Regions from separate parts of the Actinoallomurus sp. NPDC052274 genome, predicted to be linked through region 1. Evidence: riboswitches for the same ligand, from Rfam matches in the RefSeq annotation. Region 1 holds a riboswitch; the other holds the start of a gene.
What was found. Region 1 has a riboswitch for cyclic di-AMP ahead of AB0K82_RS25140 (CHAP domain-containing protein). Riboswitches for the same ligand answer to the same signal wherever they lie in the genome.

Region 1 (9,821 bases):
CTACCGTAGGGGCTCGCGGAACCGGTACGCGGCATGACGCTCATCTCGCCGGTCGCCTTCGGCCGGTCGCCGCGGCCCCGCGTCGGGGGCCGGGATCCCCGTCCGGAGCGGAGAATCGAAGGCTCCCCCATGAGATGACCCGGTCGGCGCGGCGGACGCATCAGACAGATGTGACGATCATCACATCTTGGGCGAACCGGCCGGCGGCCGACCGGTGCCGGGCGGTCCGGCGAACGCCTGCGCGATCTCCATCCACTCCTCCGCGACCGGCCCGGCGACCGCGAGGTTCACGTCGGCCCGGTTCCGTCGTTGCGTGACGAGCAGGCAGAAGTCGAGCGCCGGGCCGCGTACGACGTCCGCGGCCTCCTCCGGCCCGGCGGCCCAGGCACCGCCGCCAGGGAGGGTGAGCTCCACCCGTACGGGCGCCTGCGGCGCCGGCCGGCCGTGGACGATGAAGCTCCACCGCAGGGTCCGCACGCCGATCTGGGCGACGTGCCGGAGCCGGTCGGTCGGCTCGCGCCGGACGTTGACGGCGTCGGCCACGTCCTGGCCGTGCGCCCACGTCTCCATCAGGCGGGCGGTGGTGAACGAGGCCGCCCCCATGTCGGGGCCGTACCAGGGGATCCGCGCCTTCGGATCCAGGGCGGTCAGGGCGTCGATCATCCGGCCGCGGGCCGTGCGGAACCAGTCCAGGACCTCGCCGCCGGGCATGGACCGCCGTTCCGCGACGATCCGGTCCGTGTCGAAGCCCTCCTCGACCAGCCGGCGGACCTCCGCGCGGAAGGCGTCGGGGTCGGTCACGGCGCGCACGGCGGCCTCGTCGAACCAGGCCAGGTGGGTCACCTGGTCGCGCACGGTCCAGCCCGCCGCTGGGGTCGGCAGGTCCCACACCTCCGGTCCAAGGAGGCGCTCGAGGTCGCCCGTCTCAGCACCCAGGTCGGTCAGCAGTTGATCCAGCGCCACGGCCACGGGCCCCAGCGTACAGAACGATGTTCGGTCCAGTCCGTACGCGCGACTCCCGGCGGGGCGGTGAACAGGCTCTGAGTGGGCACAATGGACACGTGATCTGCGAAGCGTGTCGTGAGCGACGGCACGACGAGTGCCGGGGCGGCACGTGGTGCGACTGCCAGCACCTGCCGCCCGAGTCCGACGGCCCCGAGGAGCAGCGGCCCGAGGCCGGCGAGGGCCCCGAGCCGGGCGTCAACTGGCTCCGACAGGGCTGAGATCCGACCAATGCGACGCCCGTCCGCATTTCGGACATGGTTGGACAGTCATCGAACCACATGTCATCATCGATACATGGCTGCTGCGGATCCGTTGCTGGTTATGCGCCGGCACGTCGACTTTCTCCGCGTGGGCAGCGCCATCTGTCGCTGACACCTGACCACCGCCACTGCCTCAAGGGCGCGCGGTATGCCGGTGTCATTCCCCAAAGCTCAGCGTTGAGCCAGCAGTGCGATCTGCCGGCGTGCTTCGCGTCCCCCACGACCACGGAGGACGCGCACGATGCCATCCCGTCTGCAGCGGAAACGAGGCGAGGGCCAGTGGGCCCTGGGCTACCGTGAACCGCTCAACAAGAACGAAGAGAACAAGAAGAACGACGACGGCCTGAACGTCCGCCGTCGCATCATCGACGTCTACGCCAAGGGCGGCTTCGACTCCATCGACCCCGCGGACCTGCGGGGCCGGTTCCGCTGGTACGGCCTGTACACGCAGCGCCGGCCCGGCATCGACGGCGGCAAGACGGCGGTCCTCGAGCCCGAGGAGCTCGACGACCGCTACTTCATGCTGCGCGTCCGCATCGACGGCGGCCAGCTGAACCTCGACCAGCTCCGGACGATCGCCGACGTGTCGTCGAAGTACGCCCGTGGCACCGCGGACATCACCGACCGGCAGAACATCCAGCTGCACTGGGTCGAGATCGAGAACGTCCCGGCCATCTGGGAGGCCCTGGAGGCGGTCGGGCTGCACACCACCGAGGCCTGCGGCGACACGCCGCGGGTCATCCTCGGCTGCCCGCTCGCCGGGATCGACGCGGACGAGGTCATCGACGCGACGCCGCAGCTCCGCGACATCCACGACCGGTACATCGGCCACCCGGACTTCTCCAACCTGCCGCGGAAGTTCAAGACGGCGCTGTCCGGCTGCACGGCCCAGTGCACGATCCACGAGATCAACGACATCGCGTTCGTCGGCGTGGTCAATGACGAGGGCGAGGCCGGCTACGACCTCTGGGCGGGCGGTGGTCTGTCCACGAACCCGATGTTCGCCAAGCGGCTGGGCGCGTTCGTCCGGCCGGACCAGGTCCACGAGGTCTGGGCGGGCATCACCGGGATCTTCCGCGACTACGGCTACCGCCGGCTCCGGCACCGCGCCCGGCTCAAGTTCCTGATGAACGACTGGGGCCCGGAGCGGTTCCGCGAGGTCCTGGAGAAGGAGTACCTCGGGTACGCCCTCGCGGACGGCCCCGCGCCCGGCGGACCGCGGGACCAGCGCCGGGACCACGTGGGCATCCACCGGCAGCGCGACGGCCGGTACTACGTCGGCTTCGCGCCGAAGGTCGGCCGGGTCGACGGCGACATCCTCCGCGTCATCGCGGACCTGGCCGAGGAGTACGGCTCCGGCCGGGTGCGCACGACGACCGAGCAGAAGATGGTCATCCTGGACGTTCCGGAGGAGCGGACCGAGGAGCTGGCCGCCGAGCTGGAGGCCCACGACCTGCGGGTCCGCCCGTCGACGTTCCGCCGCCAGACGATGGCCTGCACCGGCATCGAGTACTGCAAGCTCGCCATCGTCGAGACCAAGCGGCGCGGCATGGATCTGATCGAGGAGCTGGAGCGGCGCCTGCCGGACTTCGACGAGCCGCTGACGATCAACATCAACGGCTGCCCGAACTCCTGCGCCCGCATCCAGACCGCCGACATCGGCTTGAAGGGCCAGTTGGTCACCGACGCGAACGGCGACCAGGTCGAGGGCTTCCAGGTCCACCTGGGCGGCTCGATCGGCGGGGAGTTCGGCAAGAAGATCCGGGGCCTGAAGACCACCGCCGAGGAACTGCCCGACTACGTGGAGAGGGTGCTGCGCAGGTTCCAGGAGAACAAGGCCGACGGCGAGTCCTTCGCCGCGTGGGTGCAGCGTGCGGAAGAAGGTGACCTGAAGTGACCGAACGAGCCGTCCCCTTCTACTGCCCCTACTGCGGAGACGAGGACCTGGAGCCGTACGAGAGCGACGGCGGCTGGCACTGCCGTGCCTGCACGCGGGCCTTCCGGCTCCGCTTCGTCGGGCTCGGCGCGCTCAGCTCGGCGGGTGCTCCCCGAGGGGAGGGCTCGGCATGACGCTCCTGTTCGAACGCCCCACCGCGGCGCTCGACCTCACCGACATCGTCGAGTCGGCGGCGGACGCCCTGGAGGACGCCTCCGCCGAAGAGGTCATCCGCTGGTCGATCGCGACGTTCGGCGACCGGATCTGCGTGACGTCGTCCATGAAGGACGCCGTGCTGGTGGACCTCGCTTCCAAGGTCCGCCCCGGCATCGACGTGCTGTTCGTCGACACGGGGTACCACTTCGCCGAGACGGTCGGCACCCGCGACGCGGTCGAGGCCGTCTACCCGGTGAACGTCGTGAACGTCACCCCCTCGCGTACCGTCGCCGAGCAGGAGCGCGACCTCGGGCCCCGGCTGTACGGCCGGAACCCGGACCTGTGCTGCCACCTGCGCAAGGTCGAGCCGCTGAACCGCGCCCTCGAGCCGTACCTCGCGTGGATCACGGGGATCCGGCGCGAGGAGACCTCGCACCGGCGCGGCGCGCGCGTGGTCGAGTGGAACGCCGCGCGCGGCAAGGTCAAGGTCAACCCCCTCGCCCGCTGGAGCCAGGCCGACCTGTACGGCTACATCGAGAGGCACGGCATCCTGGTGAACCCGCTGCAGTACGACGGGTACCCCTCCATCGGCTGCGAGCCCTGCACCAAGCGGGTCGCGCCGGGCGAGGACCCGCGCAGCGGACGCTGGGCCGGCACCGGAAAGACCGAATGCGGCATCAACCTGTGAGACCTCGGAGCAGCCGGGCGGCGGTCCCCCTGGTCGCGGTGGCCCACGGGAGCCGTGATCCACGTGCGGCGGCGACGGTCGAGGAACTTCTCGATCTTGTACGTCGTTCCTCGGGGGTGCGGGTCGTGACCTCCTATCTCGACCACGCTCCCCCGGCACCGGGGCAGGCGCTCGGTGGTCTCGTCGGAGAGGGGGCCGACGAGGCCGTCGTGCTCCCTCTTCTGCTCACGGCCGCCTATCACAGCAAGACCGACATCCCCGGCGCGCTGCGGGAGGCCCGGGCGGCCCACCCGCGGCTGGCGCTGCACTACGGCGCCACGCTCGGCCCCCACCCGCTGATGACGGGCGCCCTGGAACGGCGGCTCGCCGAGGTGGGCGTCCGGCCCGACCCGGAGACGGCCGTGGTGCTCGCCGCGGCCGGCTCCAGCGATCCGGCGGCGAACGCGACGATCGACCGGATGGCGCGCGACTGGGGCGGCTGGCGCGCCGTCGTCCCCGCGTACGCCTCCGCGGCCCGTCCCACGCCCCCCGAGGCCGTACGCGCGCTGTACGCCGCGGGGGCGCGGCGTGTGGTGGTGGCGTCGTACTTCCTGGCCCCGGGCTTCTTCGCGGACAAGGTACGGGACGAGTCCCTGGCGGCGGGCGCCGTGGCCGTCTCACCGGCCCTGGGCGCCGCCCCCGAGCTGGCGGAGATCGCCGCCCAGCGCTATCGCGAGGCCCTCGTCCGGGCCGACCTCGTCGCGGCCGCGGGCTGAGCGACCTTCCTCCGGCCGGCCGGAACACCGGCCCGGCATCTCCGCCGGCCGGCCGGAACGGCGGGCTGAGCGATCTTCTTCGACTGGCCGCGACGCCCTATGCCGTAAGGCTTTTCGGCCCGTCCGCAATTATGATCATTTCCAGGCTTCGTGATTCTTTTTCCTTATCCGTAAATTGATCACGGCAGGCCATGGCGGCAATAAGATCATGTATTCCAATGGATCATGTGAGCCATGTCGCAAATCTGGGTATTTGGCCCGTCGGTATTCGCGTGCTATGTTCGCCTAAGTCCGGCGGACGCCCCCCATGCGCCTCCCGGAAACCCGCCGGCGACGGCCGGCCCACCAGCGCAGACGGCGCGGCGCGAAGAAGCGTGCGAGGGCCTCCGTACAGAGCCGGGATGATTCATATCCAATATCACGCCACTCCCGTGGAGAACCCCTTGATCCATTTGGATGCGGGAGCGGCAACGTCGAGTCCGTGAAGATCACGGAGCCGGGGACCCACACGAAGTCCCGGGGTGAATCGGTACACCTGTCGTGCCGTAGGGCGACTTCCACGCCCGAACCCGTCAGCTAACCCGGTAGGCGTCTGGAAGTAAGGAGTTTCGGAACCTCGTCCGCGAGTCCTCCCTGATCTGAATACCTGGTCGTCGTCCCTACCCCTGGGACCGTACGACCAGACCCTGTCTCTTTGTTCGTGCCGCCCGCGCAAGCGGGCGACCCGCTGAATCCGCACCTCGCGGAACCGGGGACCCACAAGAAGTCCCGGGGTGAATCGGCACATCTCTCGTGCCGTAGGGCAGCTTCCACGCCCGAACCCGTCAGCTAACCCGGTAAGCGGCATGGAAGCCGAAGGAGTACCCCCCGTGTCCCCTCGACACGCCAAACCCCGCTTTGCACCGAAGAAGTGCCTCACCGGCCTCGTCGCCGGTGCCGTGACCGCCGGCGCGGCCGCGATGGCCGTCGCCACCGCCGCGCCCGCCGTCTCCGCGCAGACCCCCACCGCGTCCCGTCCCGCCGCCCACCAGGCTGGTCAGGTACCCGCACCTGGTACGGGTAAGGCGAAGCACGCCCGCCCGGTGAACGACAACCCGCACGTCAAGGTGCACACCGTCGCCGAGCAGAAGGCGAAGAGGGTGCCCACCGCGGCGGACGTCGTGAAGCTCGCCATGTCCCAGGTCGGCACGACCGAGAACGCGGGCGGCGGCAGCAAGTTCAACCAGTGGTTCATGACCACCCCGTACGCCAAGGCCGGCGCCGCGCGCGACGGCGGGTCGGTCAACGACTACGCCAACGCCTCCTGGTGCGACATGTTCGTCACCTGGGTCGGCGACCAGCTCGGCGTCAAGGGCATGGGCGGTGACGCGTTCACCCCCTCCCACGCCAAGTGGTTCATCTCGCAGGGCCGCTGGGGCACCACTCCCAAGCCCGGCGCGGTCGTCTTCTTCTCCTGGAACGGCAGCGGCGTCGACAACATCGATCACGTGGGCCTGGTCATCAAGGACAACGGCGACGGAACGATCCAGACCGTCGAGGGCAACACGGACGACGCCGTGAAGGTCCGGACGCGTAACACCTCCACCGTCGTGGGCTACGGCTACCCGGAGTACCCGCAGTAATTCACCCGTCGACGCGTGCCGTGCCGCCGTCGGCGACGCGGCACGTGCCGACCTCCCTTCCCGGGCCGTTCCCGGGATCTCTCCTCACCCCTCCCCCGGTACCCCCATGCCCTCATCCCCCCATGCCCCCGAAAGGAAAGCGATGATCAGGTTCTCGACCAAGGCCATCGCCGGTATCGCCGCCGGTGTCGCTCTCGCCGGCGGCGGCGTGACCACCGCCCTCGCCTACGGCGGCACCTCGGAGGCGGCGTCGGCGCCGCAGGCGCAGAGCGCCCCCGCGAAGACCTCGCAGCAGGCGCAGGCCGAGAAGCGCGTCGACAGCGCCGCCCAGGACCGGATGCTCGTGGCGGTCAAGAAGGACAAGGACCCCAAGAAGGACACCAAGAAGGACGCCAAGGCGGCGGCCCTGCCGGGTGGCGTCTCCACCGCCACGTCCTTCTGGGACCCCTCGACGGCATCGGGCAAGCCGATGTCGTACCACACGATCGCCAGCCCGTACTGGCCGCTCGGCACGAAGGTGAAGATCACCTACAACGGCAAGAGCGAGATCGGAGTCGTCGAGGACTTCGGCCCGGCGGAGTGGGCGGTCGCCCAGCACAACCCGCCGGCGCTCATCGACCTGTCGGAGAAGATGATGCAGCACCTCACCGGCACCGCGTCGAACTCCATCACCATCAAGTTCCAGGTGCTGGAGCTGGGCAAGGGTGGCGTCTACCGCCACTCCGGCACCGGCTACGACACAGCCACCGGCAAGGCGTAACCCGCTCCCCCTCGCCTGCCGGCCGGACGGCGCGGGATCCCCTCTCGGGATCCCGCGCCGTTCTTTCGTCTCCGGTGACAAGGCTTGCCGGGAAGGAGTGAACTGAGGTTCAATCCTTGTGTGCCGTACCGCCGCACGCCCCGCGTCGAGGCCCGGCTCAGCGCCTCGCGGGAACGCATCCGCGCCGCCGCGCTGGCCGTCGTGGCTGAGCGGGGCTACGCCGGATGTTCGATCGCCGCCGTCGCCCGGCGGGCGGGGGTGGCGACCGGCAGCGTCTACCGCCACTTCCCGTCGAAGTCCGAGCTGGTCGCCGAGGTGTTCCGGGTGGCCTCGCAGCGCGAGGTGGACGCGTTCGCGCGCGCCGCGTCGCCGGCACGGCCGGCGGCCGAGAGCGTCGCGGCGGTGATCGAGACGTTCGCGGGCCGGGCCCTGCGCGCCCCCCGCATGGCGTACGCGCTTCTCGCCGAGCCGGTGGACCCCGCCGTCGACGCCGAGCGGCTGGTCTTCCGCCGGGCGTACGCCGCCGTCCTCGCTGGACTCATCGGCCGCGGCATCGCCGCCGGCGAACTCCCCGACCAGGACGTCGAGGTCAGCGCCGCCGCGCTCGTCGGCGCCATCGGCGAGGCCCTCGTCGGCCCCCTCGCGGTCGGCGCGGCACAGCCCGCCGACGCGTGTCCGCCCGCCGCCCCGGCCCTGCCGACCCGGACGGACGCGGCGGCGCGCGACCGGGTCCGGGCCGGCCTGATCTCCAATCTCATCTCGTTCGCCCAGCGCAGCATCGGAGCGGTCAGTGACAACACATGAGGTCTTCAACCAGGTCCCCCCGCTCATCGGCCACGACGTGGCCGACGATCCGGCTCTTCTCGACGGGATCTTCCGGGAGGGCGGTGGCTGGGCGGCCGAGGCCGTCCACGAGCTGGGCCGGCTGGCCGGCACCGAGCAGGCCCGGGAATGGGGCCGGCTCGCCAACGAGCACCCGCCGGTGCTGCGGACCCACGACCGGTACGGCCGGCGCATCGACGAGGTGGAGTTCCACCCGGCCTGGCACGAGCTGATGCGGGTCGCCGTCGGCCACGGGCTGCACGCCCGCGCCTGGACCGAACGGTCCGGGGCACACGTCGCCCGCGCGGCCAAGTTCTACGTCTGGCGGGTCGACGCCGGTCACGGCTGCCCGATCTCGATGACCTACGCCGCCGTACCTGCGCTGCGCCACGCGCCCGAGCTGGCCCGGCGGTACGAGCCGCTGCTGACGTCCGACACCTACGACTTCGGGCTGCGGACCCCGGCGGACAAGCGCGGCATTCTCGCCGGCATGTCGATGACGGAGAAGCAGGGCGGCTCCGACGTCCGGGCGAACACGACGCGGGCGGTGCCGCAGCCCGACGGCACGTACCTGCTGACCGGCCACAAGTGGTTCACGAGCGCGCCGATGTGCGACGTGTTCCTCGTCCTCGCGCAGGCGCCGGAGGGCCTCACCTGTTTCCTGCTGCCCCGCGTGCTGCCCGACGGCACCCGCAACGCCATCCGCCTGCAGCGGCTCAAGGACAAGCTGGGCAACCATTCGAACGCGTCCGCCGAGGTCGAGTACGAGGAGGCGGTGGCCTGGCGCGTCGGCGACGAGGGGCGGGGCGTCCGCACCATCATCGAGATGGTCAACATGACCCGGCTCGACTGCGTCGTCGGCGCAGCCGCCGGGATGCGCGAGGGCCTCATCCAGGCCGCCCACCACGCCGCGCACCGGCAGGCCTTCGGCCGGTACCTCATCGACCAGCCGCTGATGCGCAACGTCCTGGCCGACCTGGCCGTCGAGTCCGAGGCGGCGACCGTGCTGATGCTCCGCCTGGCGGGGGCGACCGACCGGGGCGAGACCGCGTTCAAGCGGCTCGGGCTCGCCGTGAGCAAGTACTGGGTCTGCAAACGCTGGCCCGCCCACGCCGCGGAGGCCCTGGAGTGCCTCGGCGGCAACGGCTACGTCGAGGACTCCGGCATGCCGCGGCTGTTCCGCGAGTCGCCGCTCAACGGGATCTGGGAGGGCTCGGGGAACGTCTCGGCGCTCGACGTGCTCCGCGCCATGGTCAAGGAGCCGGAGACCGTCGAGACGTTCTTCGACGAGGTCGGCCTGGCCTCGGGCGCGGACGCCCGGCTGGACGCCGCCGTGCGGGAGGTCAAGGACTCACTCGCCGACGTCGCGACGATCGAGCTGCGCGCCCGGCGGATCGTGGAGCGCCTCGCCCTGGTGCTGCAGGGTTCGCTGCTGGTCCGGCACGGTCACCCGGCGGTCGCCGACGCCTTCTGCGCCTCCCGCCTGGACGGCGACTGGGGCCGGGCGTTCGGAACGCTGCCGGCCGGCGTCGACTTCGCCGCGATCGTCGAACGGGCCCGCCCGAAGATCGGCTGACTCCGGCCGCCCGCGGCTTCGAAGGCCGGTGCCGCGGAACCGGAGTCGCTCGCGGCGGACGTGCGCGGGCCCGCGGCCGGCCGAGGCCGCGGGCCCGTGATCTCACCGGCCGATCCCGCTCAGGCGATGCCGGGCAGCAGCGCCGCCGACCAGCTGAAGTTGGTGGAGTTCAGCGGCTCTCCGGTCAGCGGGTCGTAGTTCTCCATGATCGGACCGTCGCCGAGCAGGCCGCCGGCCGACC
Region 2 (9,821 bases), on a different contig from region 1:
ACGTGATCCTCCGCAACACCCACTGAGCGAGAACCGCTCGGCAGAATCGGCCGAGTTTGATCGGCCGAGCCCGTTCCGGGCCCCCGACGCCGGGGCCCGGAACGGCCCCGGCGGGGAGTCCGTCCCGCGACTGTCGCCGTCGAAGCACGCAGATTCCGACGCAAGCGGCCTCGCCCCGTGCCCTCCTCGTTCCGCGGTCCCGGCCCGCATCACATGCGGCGCTTGACACGCCGACCCGAGCACCGCAATTCCGGAATCACGCTAGATATGACTGAATACCAGGCATTCCGTCGGGACTTTGCCGGGAGCGCGGGCTGAGCGACCCGCCGTTGGCCTGACGCGCCACCGGGCCCGGCATTCATGGGGCATTGCATTCGCCTGCATAACCATCAACGACCGCATCGGCGGACAGATTGAACGTGTGTCGTCGATGGGGAGGGTACGCGCCCGGGTCACGGGCGGCCGGCCAGGCGTGCCGGCGGGACACGGTCCGGCCTGGGGCTGGTGCGCCGTCGTCGGCGCCGCGTTCCTGGCCGGGGCGGCGGCACACGCGGCCGGCGTGCCGGCGCCGTACCTGCTCGCCGGACTGCTGGTCGGTGTCGCGCTCGCGCTGTCGGGCCTGGTCACCACCGCCCTCCCCCGGCCCGCGTACCGCGCGTCGCAGGCGCTGGCCGGGGTGCTGATGGGCGGGTACATCCACCCGGCGGCGCTGCGCGCGGCCGCGCCGTCGATGCTCCCCCTCGTCGTCGTCACCGTGGCGACCGTCCTGCTGAGCGTGGGGGTGGCCCGGCTGCTGGAGCGGTCCCGGCTCCTCGACCGGCCGACGGCGACGCTGGCCACGGTGCCGGGTGGCGCCGCCGCGATGCTCGCGGCCTCGGACGAACTCGGCGCGGACACCCGCCTGGTGGCGCTCGCCCAGTACTCCCGAGTCGGCATCGTCGCGGCCACCGCTCCGCTGGTCGTCCCGCTGCTCGGGCCGACCGCGCCCGCGGTGTCGGGCGCCGGTGAGCCGCGCTCGCCGCTGAGCCCGCAGATGCTGCGGCTGGTCGGCGGGCCCGACCAGCCGGCGGGCCTCCTGGTGCTGTGCGCCGTCGCGGTGCTCGGCGTCCAGGTGGGACGGCGCCTGCGGCTGCCCGCGCCGGTCGTGCTCGGCCCGATGCTGGTGACCGTGGTGGCGACGTTCTCCGGCGCGGCGCACGGGTTCCGCCCGACCGGCCTGCTGCAGACGCTCGTGTTCGCCTGCATCGGGCTGGAGATCGGGCTGCGGTTCACCCGGCCCTCCCTCCGGCACGCGCGCCGGGCACTGCCCTGGATCGTGGCCGGCACGGTCGCCGTCAGCGTCGCCTCCGCGCTGCTCGCGTGGCTGCTCGCCGCGGTGACCCGGCTGTCGTTCGCCGACGCCTACCTCGCCACGACGCCCGGCGGCATCAACGCGGTGCTCGCGACGTCGGTCGCGACCAACGCCGACGTCGGGCTGATCTCGAGCGTGCAGAGCCTGCGGCTGTTCGCCGTCGTCTCGCTCGCGCCGGTCCTGGTCCGCCTCACCTTCGTACGGAGCGGCCGCCGGCCCGGATCCGCCGCGGCGGAGGCGGCGGAGCCCCGGTCCCTGGCGGGCCGATCCTGAGCGGTTCCGACGCGATATGTCCGATTCGTGATCTACCGCGACTCTCGCGGAAAGTAAGAGCCGTCGCCGTAAAACGTTAACGAAACGTTGATTGGCAGAGGACGCCCGATCACCCCTAAACTACGGAAAGCCCGGCTGCCCCCGGCTTCACACGAAGCACAGCCGTCCGCCGAATCCCTCTTGGGACCCGGGAATCATCAGTTGTCGAGGCGCGTCCGGAGCCGAATGAGGTTCCGGCCGGGCGGCTCCGGCCCGAGCCCGACGCGCTGCCCCGGTAGGCGGCAAGGAGAGGAGTAGGACTCTGTGGCGCCCTCCAACCCGATGACCTCCACGCGCGCCACCGGCCGGTCGCGGTTCCGCCGATCGCTCCGGATCTGCGCCGCGGCCTCGCTGGCGATCACCGTTTCGCTGACGACGGCCGGCGTCGCCGACGCCGCCCCGAAACCGTCGGCGGCCGCCGCGAAGAAGGAGCTGGCCAAGCTCAATCCCCAGCTCGACAAGAAGGTCGACCAGTTCAACAAGACCAAGACCGAGCTCGACGCGGCCAAGAAGCGGCTCAAGGTCCTGAAGGCGCAGAAGCAGGCCGAGCAGACCACGTACGACCAGCTACACGCGCGCGTCGTACAGCTCGTTGCGAACCAGTACAAGACCGGCCAGTCCGACCCGGCCACCGCCGTGCTGGCCTCGAAGAACCCCGACCAGGCCCTCGACCAGATGTCGACGTTCACGCACCTGGCGAGCAACCGGGGCCAGGAGCTGACCGCCTTCCTCGCCTCCACCCAGCGGCTCCGGCGCGACCTCGCCGCGGTGCAGGCCACGGTGCAGGACATCTCGCAGAAGGCCGCGAAGCTCAAGTCGCAGAAGCAGTCGCTCGAGAAGCAGATCGCCAAGCAGCAGAAGCTGTCCAAGCAGGCCGGCGAGTCGAAGGCCGCCTCCGGCGGCAAGGTCGGTGGGACCTACACCGGTCCCGCCTCCGGCTCGGCGCGCACCGCGCTGAACTACGCCTACGCCCAGCTCGGCAAGCCGTACGTCTACGGCGGCACCGGCCCGAACGGCTATGACTGCTCCGGGCTGACGATGATGTCCTGGCGCGCGGCCGGGGTCAGCATCCCCCGCGTCGTCCCGGACCAGTACAACGCGACCCACCGCGTCGCCCAGAGCGACGTGCAGCCCGGCGACCTCGTCTTCCTCAGCGGCAATGGGCACGTCGGGATGATGGTCGACAGCGGTCACTTCATCCACGCCCCGCGCACCGGTGAGAACGTGATGGTCAGCCCCCTCGCCGGCTACTGGCAGGGCCAGCTCGTCGGCTTCGGCCGTCCCTGACGACGCCGACGCGCGGTGAGCCGGGGGGCGGCTCACCGCGCGGTTCGGTGCGGTTCGGATGATCAGTGCCGGCCGGACACCGCCCGGTGGTACTGCTGCCAGACCTCCTTGTCGGTCACGGCCCGGTTGAGGAACATCAGGCCGTCGAGCCGGCAGTCACAGGCGTTCTTCTCGGCGGTGTTCTGGGGGAAGCTCCCGCCGATCTTGATGCCGCGCGAGTCGGCCGACGAGGTGACGTGCTTGCCCGGCGTCCCGACCTCCCAGGGGTCGCCGGCCGTCGTGTAGAAGCCGTCCAGCGGCTTGCCGTTCTTGTACAGCTTCATCGTGCCGTGGTCGTAGTCGTACGACGCCGCCAGGAACACCCACTCGCCGATCGGCAGGACGCTCTGCCAGTCCTCGCTCGCGGCGAACGTCTGCGACTTGCCGCCGTCGATGCGGCGGCCGAGGGCGACCACGCGCATCGTCCCCGACACGTCGATCACCTCGAGCAGCGCCCGTACGTCATGGCCCTGCGAGTCGCCGCTGAGCAGGCCCGCCAGCCCGACCGCGTTGTAGTAGTCCGACGGGTTCGCCGTCTCGGAGTTGGGCGCCGGGTTCGGGCCGGTCATCTTGAACCAGCCCATGATGGAGGCTTCCTTGGCGCCGCTGAAGGCGTGCAGGGACGGCACGCCGGTCGCCGAGTAGACCCCGGCCTTCCAGTCGTCGTTGCCCTTGGCCGCCGGGTTGACCTGCTTCGTCTGGATCGAGTAGCCGCCGCCCGGGAACGCGCTGTCCCGTACGCGCATGGCGGCCCCGCCGTTGATCAGGTTGATGGTCGTGCCGGAGAACCCGCGGTCGCGCTCCTGCGCGGGGTGGCCCGGCACGGGGTGCTCGAAGTCGTAGTACGAGACCAGGTTGGGGCGCAGGCTCGGCAGCACCTTCGACAGGGCCTGGTCGTGGCCCCGCGCCGCGCCGGTGTCCGCCTTGGCCGCGGTCGCGGCGAGCGGCCCGCAGACCAGGGCCGCGACGGCGACCGCCGCCAGGCGCCGGGACCGTACGGCCGCGCTGAGATGTCCCATCGTTCCCTCCACGTGCGTCTGGGGGTCCCGGCGGCCACCGTCAGGGGGGTGACGGTGACCGCCGGGAGTGCGCTGGGGCCCGGGCCGCCGCCCGGCCGCCGGACCGGCGGGCGGCGGGCCGGCCCCCGGTCAGTCGCCGACCGCCGTGCCGGTGACCGTGAAGTTGCGGACCCGGCCGGTGTTGTCGAACGACCCGAACCCGACCCGGCCGGACGCGAGGGTCTTGTCGACCGCCGTCATCCGCGGGTCCTTGGAGTGGTCGAGGTACACCGCGATCTCACCGGTGTCCACGTGCCGGATCACGGTCACGTGATGCCACTTCATGTCGGTGATCGACGGCTCGGCGCCGCGCGAGCGCAGGGGGTCCCACTGGTCCTCGATCCGTAGCCGGTCGGCGTTGTCGACCAGGAAGATCCCGTTGTGCGGGTAGATCGAATTGTCCTGCGACAGGTGCGCGTAGTAGAACTGCGTGTCCGACTGATAGCCGAACACGATGATCACATCGCGGTTGGTGACGTCCGTCGGGGTGTCGATCCGCACGTCGGCGTCGATCCGCTCGGTGCCGAACTTCGGCCCCTTGCCGAGCACCGCGTACTCATACGGGCGACGCGGGCCGGGCCGCTCCGTGCCGGCCTCGGCCAGGATCACCTGGTTCCCCGCGAACTTCCACTTCGACGGGGTGACCGGCGCCCAGTTCTTCGCGCCCGCCGTGCCACCCACGTGGGTGTGGCCGACCGGACCCGCGGCGAAGTGCCGGGTGCCGACGACCTTCCAGATCTTGCCGTTCGCCTTGGAGAGCAGGTAGAGCTCGCCCTTGCTGTCGCGGCCGAAGCGCAGGTCGACGCGCTTGTCGCCGGCGAACTGCTGCATCGTCAGCCGGTTGCCGTTCGTGTCGAACGTCTGGAGCTGGTGGATCGCCGCCCGCGGGGCGCCGCGGCGCATCTGGCTCTGCTCGGTGTAGTAGACGGCGCCGTCGACCAGGTCACCGAAGACGTACTTGCCGTACAGCTCGGGCAGCTTGTGGCCGCGGTAGACGTACCCGCCGGAGATCGCCTTGCCGATGTCGCTGCTGCAGTTCCAGCCGGCCGGCGGGTCGTGGTCGTAGGCGGCCACCGGGTAGTCGTAGCCGTACTTCGCGTCGTCCTCGGGCAGCGTGTACAGGTCGCAGCGGTCGTTCTTCACGAAGGTGTACGGGCCCTCGCGGTTCGGCCAGCCGGCGTTGTCGCCGGCGCGGATGTCCCAGACACCCTCGATGGCGTGCTCACCGATGTGGCCGAGGAACAGCTGGTGACTGCCGCCGGTGTCCCAGCTGAAGCGGTGCGGGTCGCGGAAGCCGAGGGCGAAGATCTCCCCGAGTGCGCCCGCCTTGCCGACGAACGGGTTGTCGGCCGGGATGCCGTACTTGCCGTTCGCGCTGTTGTTCCCGTGCGGGTCGATCCGCAGGAGCTTGCCCTGCGGGACGCCGAGGTTCTGCGGGTCGTTGTTGCCGGCGGCCTGGCCCATGCCGCCGTCACCGGCGGCGATGTAGAGCTTGCCGTAGTCCTTGTCGCCCCGCTTGGCGTTCGGGTTGAAACCCATTTCCTGGATGCCGTGGATCTGCCCGCCGAAGCCGAGCCGGAGGACCTCACGGTGCGTGCCGTGGAAGGTGTCCGCCTTCGGATCGTCGGCGGTCCACTCGTCGATGACACCGTGGTAGATGGTGCCCGCCTGCGGCGTCAGGTCGGGGACCTTGGTGGTGCTGGAGGCCAGCTCCGTGTGGATGGTGTAGAACTTCCCGTTCGTCCGGAAGTCCGGGTCGAAGGCGACGATGCCGAAGCCCTGGCCGAGGCCGCGCCCGGAGAAGAAGTACTGCTCGAACTGCGCCTTGACGTCGAGGTAGACGTGCGGCTGGCCGTTCCGGACGATGTACAGGTTGCCGTTCAGGTCCGGCACGTACATGCGGCCGGAGCCGTCCGGCACCTCACCGATGTAGTTGATCCGGTCCCAGCGCACGAGGCGGGCGTCGACGGGCGCGGGAACCGGGTCGGACTTGGGGAACTGCGCGTACTCCTGGAGGACGAGCCCCAGGTCGGAGGTGATCGGTCGTTCGGGGATCGGGTCGGTGACGGGAGTTTCGTCGGCGAGCGCGGCCTGCTGGGGCACCGAGAACAGAGCCGCGAGTAGAGCGACGGTCGTCAGAAGGCACCATCTGAACTTCGTCATTCTGCCACCCATGGGGTCGATAGGCGGAAAGCGCTTTCTGCAAACGCTTTCCCGAACGTAGGTGAGGGCGGTCACAGGGTCAAGAGAGGGATTCGGCGGCCTCCTTCGGGGGTGTGGTCGGCGGAGGATGCGCTCGCGCGCTCCAGACAGGTCGGATGAGCTCAGGTCACGTGCTCGGCGAAGCGGGCGAGGCACAGCGACAGCGCCTCCGCCCCCGGCATCGCCCAGAGGTCGTCGTTGAAGATCTCGACTTCGATCGGCCCCGTGTAGCCGGCCTCGTCCACGGCCGTACGGAACCGGCGCAGCTCGACGCAGCCGTCACCGAGCATCCCGCGCCCGGTCAGGACCCCCTCGGGAAGGGGCGTCGTCCAGTCGGCCACCTGGAACAGCGCGATCCGGTCCTCGGCCCCGGCCCGCGCGATGGCGGCGTACGCGCCCGGATCCCACCACAGGTGGTAGGTGTCGACCATGACGCCGACCTGCGCGGCGGGGTGCGGCGCGGCCAGGTCGAGCGCCTGGTCGAGCGTCGAGACCACGCAGCGGTCGGAGCAGTACATCGGGTGCAGCGGCTCCAGGGCGAGCCGTACCCCGCACTCCCCCGCGTACGGGGCCAGCTCGGCGAGCGCGTCGGCCACCCGCCGCCGCGCGCCGTCGAGGTCACGCGAGCCCTCGGGCAGCCCGCCGCTGACCAGCGCGAGCGCCGGGGCGCCCAGCTCGGCGGCCTCCTCGATGGCCCGCCGGTTCTCCGCGATCGCGTCGGGGAGCTGGAAGAACCCGCCCCGGCACAGCGACGTGACGGTCAGCCCGGCGTCGCGGACCAGCTTCGCCGTACGGGCCAGGCCGTACTCGGCGACCGGTTCGCGCCAGAGCCCGACGCCGGTCACCCCGGCGGCGACGCACCCCGCGACCAGCTCCGGCAACGGCCAGTACCGCGTCGTCCACTGGTTCAGGCTGAACCGCGCCGGACTCATGAGGTCACCCCCTGGACGGTCAGCCACGCGCGCATGCGGGCGACCGCGAGGTCCGGGTCGGGCAGCAGGCCGGCCTGGTCGGCCAGCGTGAACAGCCGGACCATGTGCGGGACGGAGCGGGCGCTCTCCAGGCCGCCGACCATGCGGAAGTGCGCCTGGTGCCCGGCGAGCCAGGCGAGGAACACGACGCCCGTCTTGTAGTAGTACGTCGGGGCGGCGAAGATGTGCCGGGCCAGCGGCACGGTCGGGGCGAAGACCCGCTCGTACGCCTCCGGGTCCCCGGCGTCGAGCGCGCCGAGGGCGGCCGCCGCGACGGGCGCGATCGGGTCGAAGATGCCGAGCAGCGCGTCGCTGTGCCCGTGGTCGTCGCCGCGGATCAGCTCCGGGTAGTTGAAATCGTCGCCGGTGTAGAGCCGCACGCCCGCGGGCAGGCGGCGGCGCAGCGCGACCTCCCGGCCGGCGTCCAGCAGCGACACCTTGATCCCGTCGACCCTGGCGGCGTGCTCGGCGATGATCGCCAGCACGCTCTCGGCGGCGGCGTCCAGGTCGGCCGAGCCCCAGTAGCCCTCCAGGGCCGGGTCGAACATCGGGCCGAGCCAGTGCAGCACGGCGGGCCGCGCGACCTGGCCGAGCAGCCGGCCGTACACCTCGGCGTAGTCGTCGGGCCCCGTGGCCGAGGCGGCGAGCTGGCGGCTGGCCATGATGACGGGCGTCCCGCCGACCGCCTCGATCACGCCGAGCTGCTCCTCGTACGCCGCGACGATCCGGTCCAGGGGCGCCGGGCCGGGCGGGAGCTGGTCGGTGCCCGCGCCGCAGACGATGCGCCCGCCGCAGGCCCGCGCCTCCGCGCCGCTGCGCGCGATGAGTTCGCGCGTCGTCGGCCAGTCGAGGCCCATGCCGCGCTGCGCGGTGTCCATCGCCTCCGCGACGCCCAGCCCGTACGACCACAGGTGCCGGCGGAACGCCAGGGTCGTCTCCCAGTCGACGGCCTCCGGGTCGGCGAGCGGGTCGACGACGACGTGCCCGGCGGCGTACGCGACGCGCGACATGGCGGGCGCCGCCGGCGGCGGGTAGGCGCGCGGCTCGCCCAGCGTGTACGGGACGAGCGAGCCGCCCTCGGGCAGGTCGATCTTCACTTGGCGAGCTCCGGGACCTCGATGCGGCGGCCCTCCTTCCAGGAGCGCAGGCCCAGCTCGGCGAGCTGGACGCCCCGCGCGCCCGCGTAGAAGTCCCACGGGAACGCGCCGTCGTCGGCGACGTGCCGCAGGAACAGCTCCCACTGCGTCTTGAACCCGTTGTCGAACTCGGTGTTGTCCGGCACCTCCTGCCACTGGGCGCGGAAGTCCTCCGTGGCGGGCAGGTCCGGGTTCCAGACCGGCTTCGGCGTCATCGACCGGTGCTGCACCCGGCAGCGGCGCAGGCCGGCGACCGCGCTGCCCTCGGTGCCGTCCACCTGGAACTCCACCAGCTCGTCGCGGAACACCCGCGTCGTCCAGGAGGAGTTGACCTGCGCGATGACACCGCCCTCGAGCTCGAAGATCCCGTACGCCGCGTCGTCCGCCGTCGCGGCGTACGGCTTGCCGTTCTCGTCGACCCGCTCGGGGATGTGGATCGCGCCGAGCGCCTGCACCGAGCGGACCGGCGCGATGACGTTGTCGAGGACGTACCGCCAGTGGCAGAACATGTCGGCGATGATCCCGCCGCCGTCCTCCACCCGGTAGTTCCAGCTCGGGCGCTGCGCCTCCTGCCAGTCGCCCTCGAACACCCAGTAGCCGAACTCCCCGCGCACCGACAGGATCCGCCCGAAGAAACCGCCGTCGACCAGCCGCTTGAGCTTGAGCAGGCCCGGCAGGAAGAGCTTGTCCTGTACGACGCCGTGCCGGATGCCCGCCTCGTCGGCGAGCCGGGCCAGTTCGAGCGCCTCCTCGACGTCCTCGGCGAGCGGCTTCTCGGTGTAGACGTGCTTGCCCGCCTCGATCGCCGTCCGGACCGCCGCGGCACGGGCACCCGTGATCTGGGTGTCGAAGTAGACCTCGACGCCGGGCCGGGCGAGGGCCTCGCCGAGGTCGGTGGACCACTCCGTCAGCCCGTGCCGCTCGGCGATGGCGCGCAGCTTGACCTCGCTGCGGCCGACCAGGATCGGTTCCGGCCACAGCACGGTGCCGTCGGCGGTGGTCAGCCCGCCCTGGTCGCGGATCGCCAGAATCGAGCGGACGAGGTGCTGGCGGTACCCCATCCGGCCGGTCACGCCGTTCAGGACGATCCCGATGGACCTGCGTGCCATCCCTGTGTGTTCCTCTCTACCGGTTCGAGCCGACGCCTCTACGGGTCTCGTTCGGTCGACGGCTCTGCGGGTTCGGTCGACGGCCGTACGGGTCAGTCCGCGGCCGAGGCCGCGCCGAGCAGGTCGCGGATCCGGCCGGTGGCGCGGGCGAACTCCGGACGGGCCATGGTCTCGGCGTAGTCCCGCTCCTCCGGCAGGTCGACGTCGATGATCTCGGCGATCGTGCCGGGCCGGTCGGTCATCACGACGATCCGGTTGGCGAGGTAGGCCGCCTCCGCGATCGAGTGCGTGACCAGCAGGACGGTCGTACGCGTCTCCCGCCAGATGCGGTTCAACTCGATGTTCAGCTGCTCACG

Region 2: linked by a shared signal. The riboswitch ahead of AB0K82_RS02390 (NlpC/P60 family protein) and the one ahead of AB0K82_RS25140 (CHAP domain-containing protein) in region 1 are both predicted to bind cyclic di-AMP.

The regions. Positions count from the first base shown of each region.
Region 1 covers NZ_JBFAUT010000031.1:15,034-24,854, forward strand. The annotation lists gene AB0K82_RS25110 (TIGR03084 family metal-binding protein) at 181-969, opposite strand; gene AB0K82_RS25115 (hypothetical protein) at 1,062-1,223, shown strand; gene AB0K82_RS25120 (nitrite/sulfite reductase) at 1,507-3,162, shown strand; gene AB0K82_RS25125 (Insertion element protein) at 3,159-3,335, shown strand; gene AB0K82_RS25130 (phosphoadenylyl-sulfate reductase) at 3,332-4,045, shown strand; gene AB0K82_RS25135 (sirohydrochlorin chelatase) at 4,027-4,800, shown strand; cyclic di-AMP (ydaO/yuaA leader) riboswitch at 5,262-5,408, shown strand; cyclic di-AMP (ydaO/yuaA leader) riboswitch at 5,516-5,657, shown strand; gene AB0K82_RS25140 (CHAP domain-containing protein) at 5,670-6,422, shown strand; gene AB0K82_RS25145 (hypothetical protein) at 6,565-7,182, shown strand; gene AB0K82_RS25150 (TetR/AcrR family transcriptional regulator) at 7,303-7,986, shown strand; gene AB0K82_RS25155 (isovaleryl-CoA dehydrogenase) at 7,973-9,580, shown strand; gene AB0K82_RS25160 (trehalase family glycosidase) at 9,700-9,821, opposite strand, start outside.
Region 2 covers NZ_JBFAUT010000002.1:106,727-116,547, reverse strand. The annotation lists gene AB0K82_RS02400 (M64 family metallopeptidase) at 1-26, shown strand, start outside; gene AB0K82_RS02395 (AbrB family transcriptional regulator) at 431-1,624, shown strand; cyclic di-AMP (ydaO/yuaA leader) riboswitch at 1,782-1,920, shown strand; gene AB0K82_RS02390 (NlpC/P60 family protein) at 1,928-2,950, shown strand; gene AB0K82_RS02385 (hypothetical protein) at 3,013-4,008, opposite strand; gene AB0K82_RS02380 (PQQ-dependent sugar dehydrogenase) at 4,138-6,210, opposite strand; gene AB0K82_RS02375 (sugar phosphate isomerase/epimerase family protein) at 6,372-7,181, opposite strand; gene AB0K82_RS02370 (dihydrodipicolinate synthase family protein) at 7,178-8,272, opposite strand; gene AB0K82_RS02365 (Gfo/Idh/MocA family oxidoreductase) at 8,314-9,465, opposite strand; gene AB0K82_RS02360 (ABC transporter ATP-binding protein) at 9,558-9,821, opposite strand, start outside.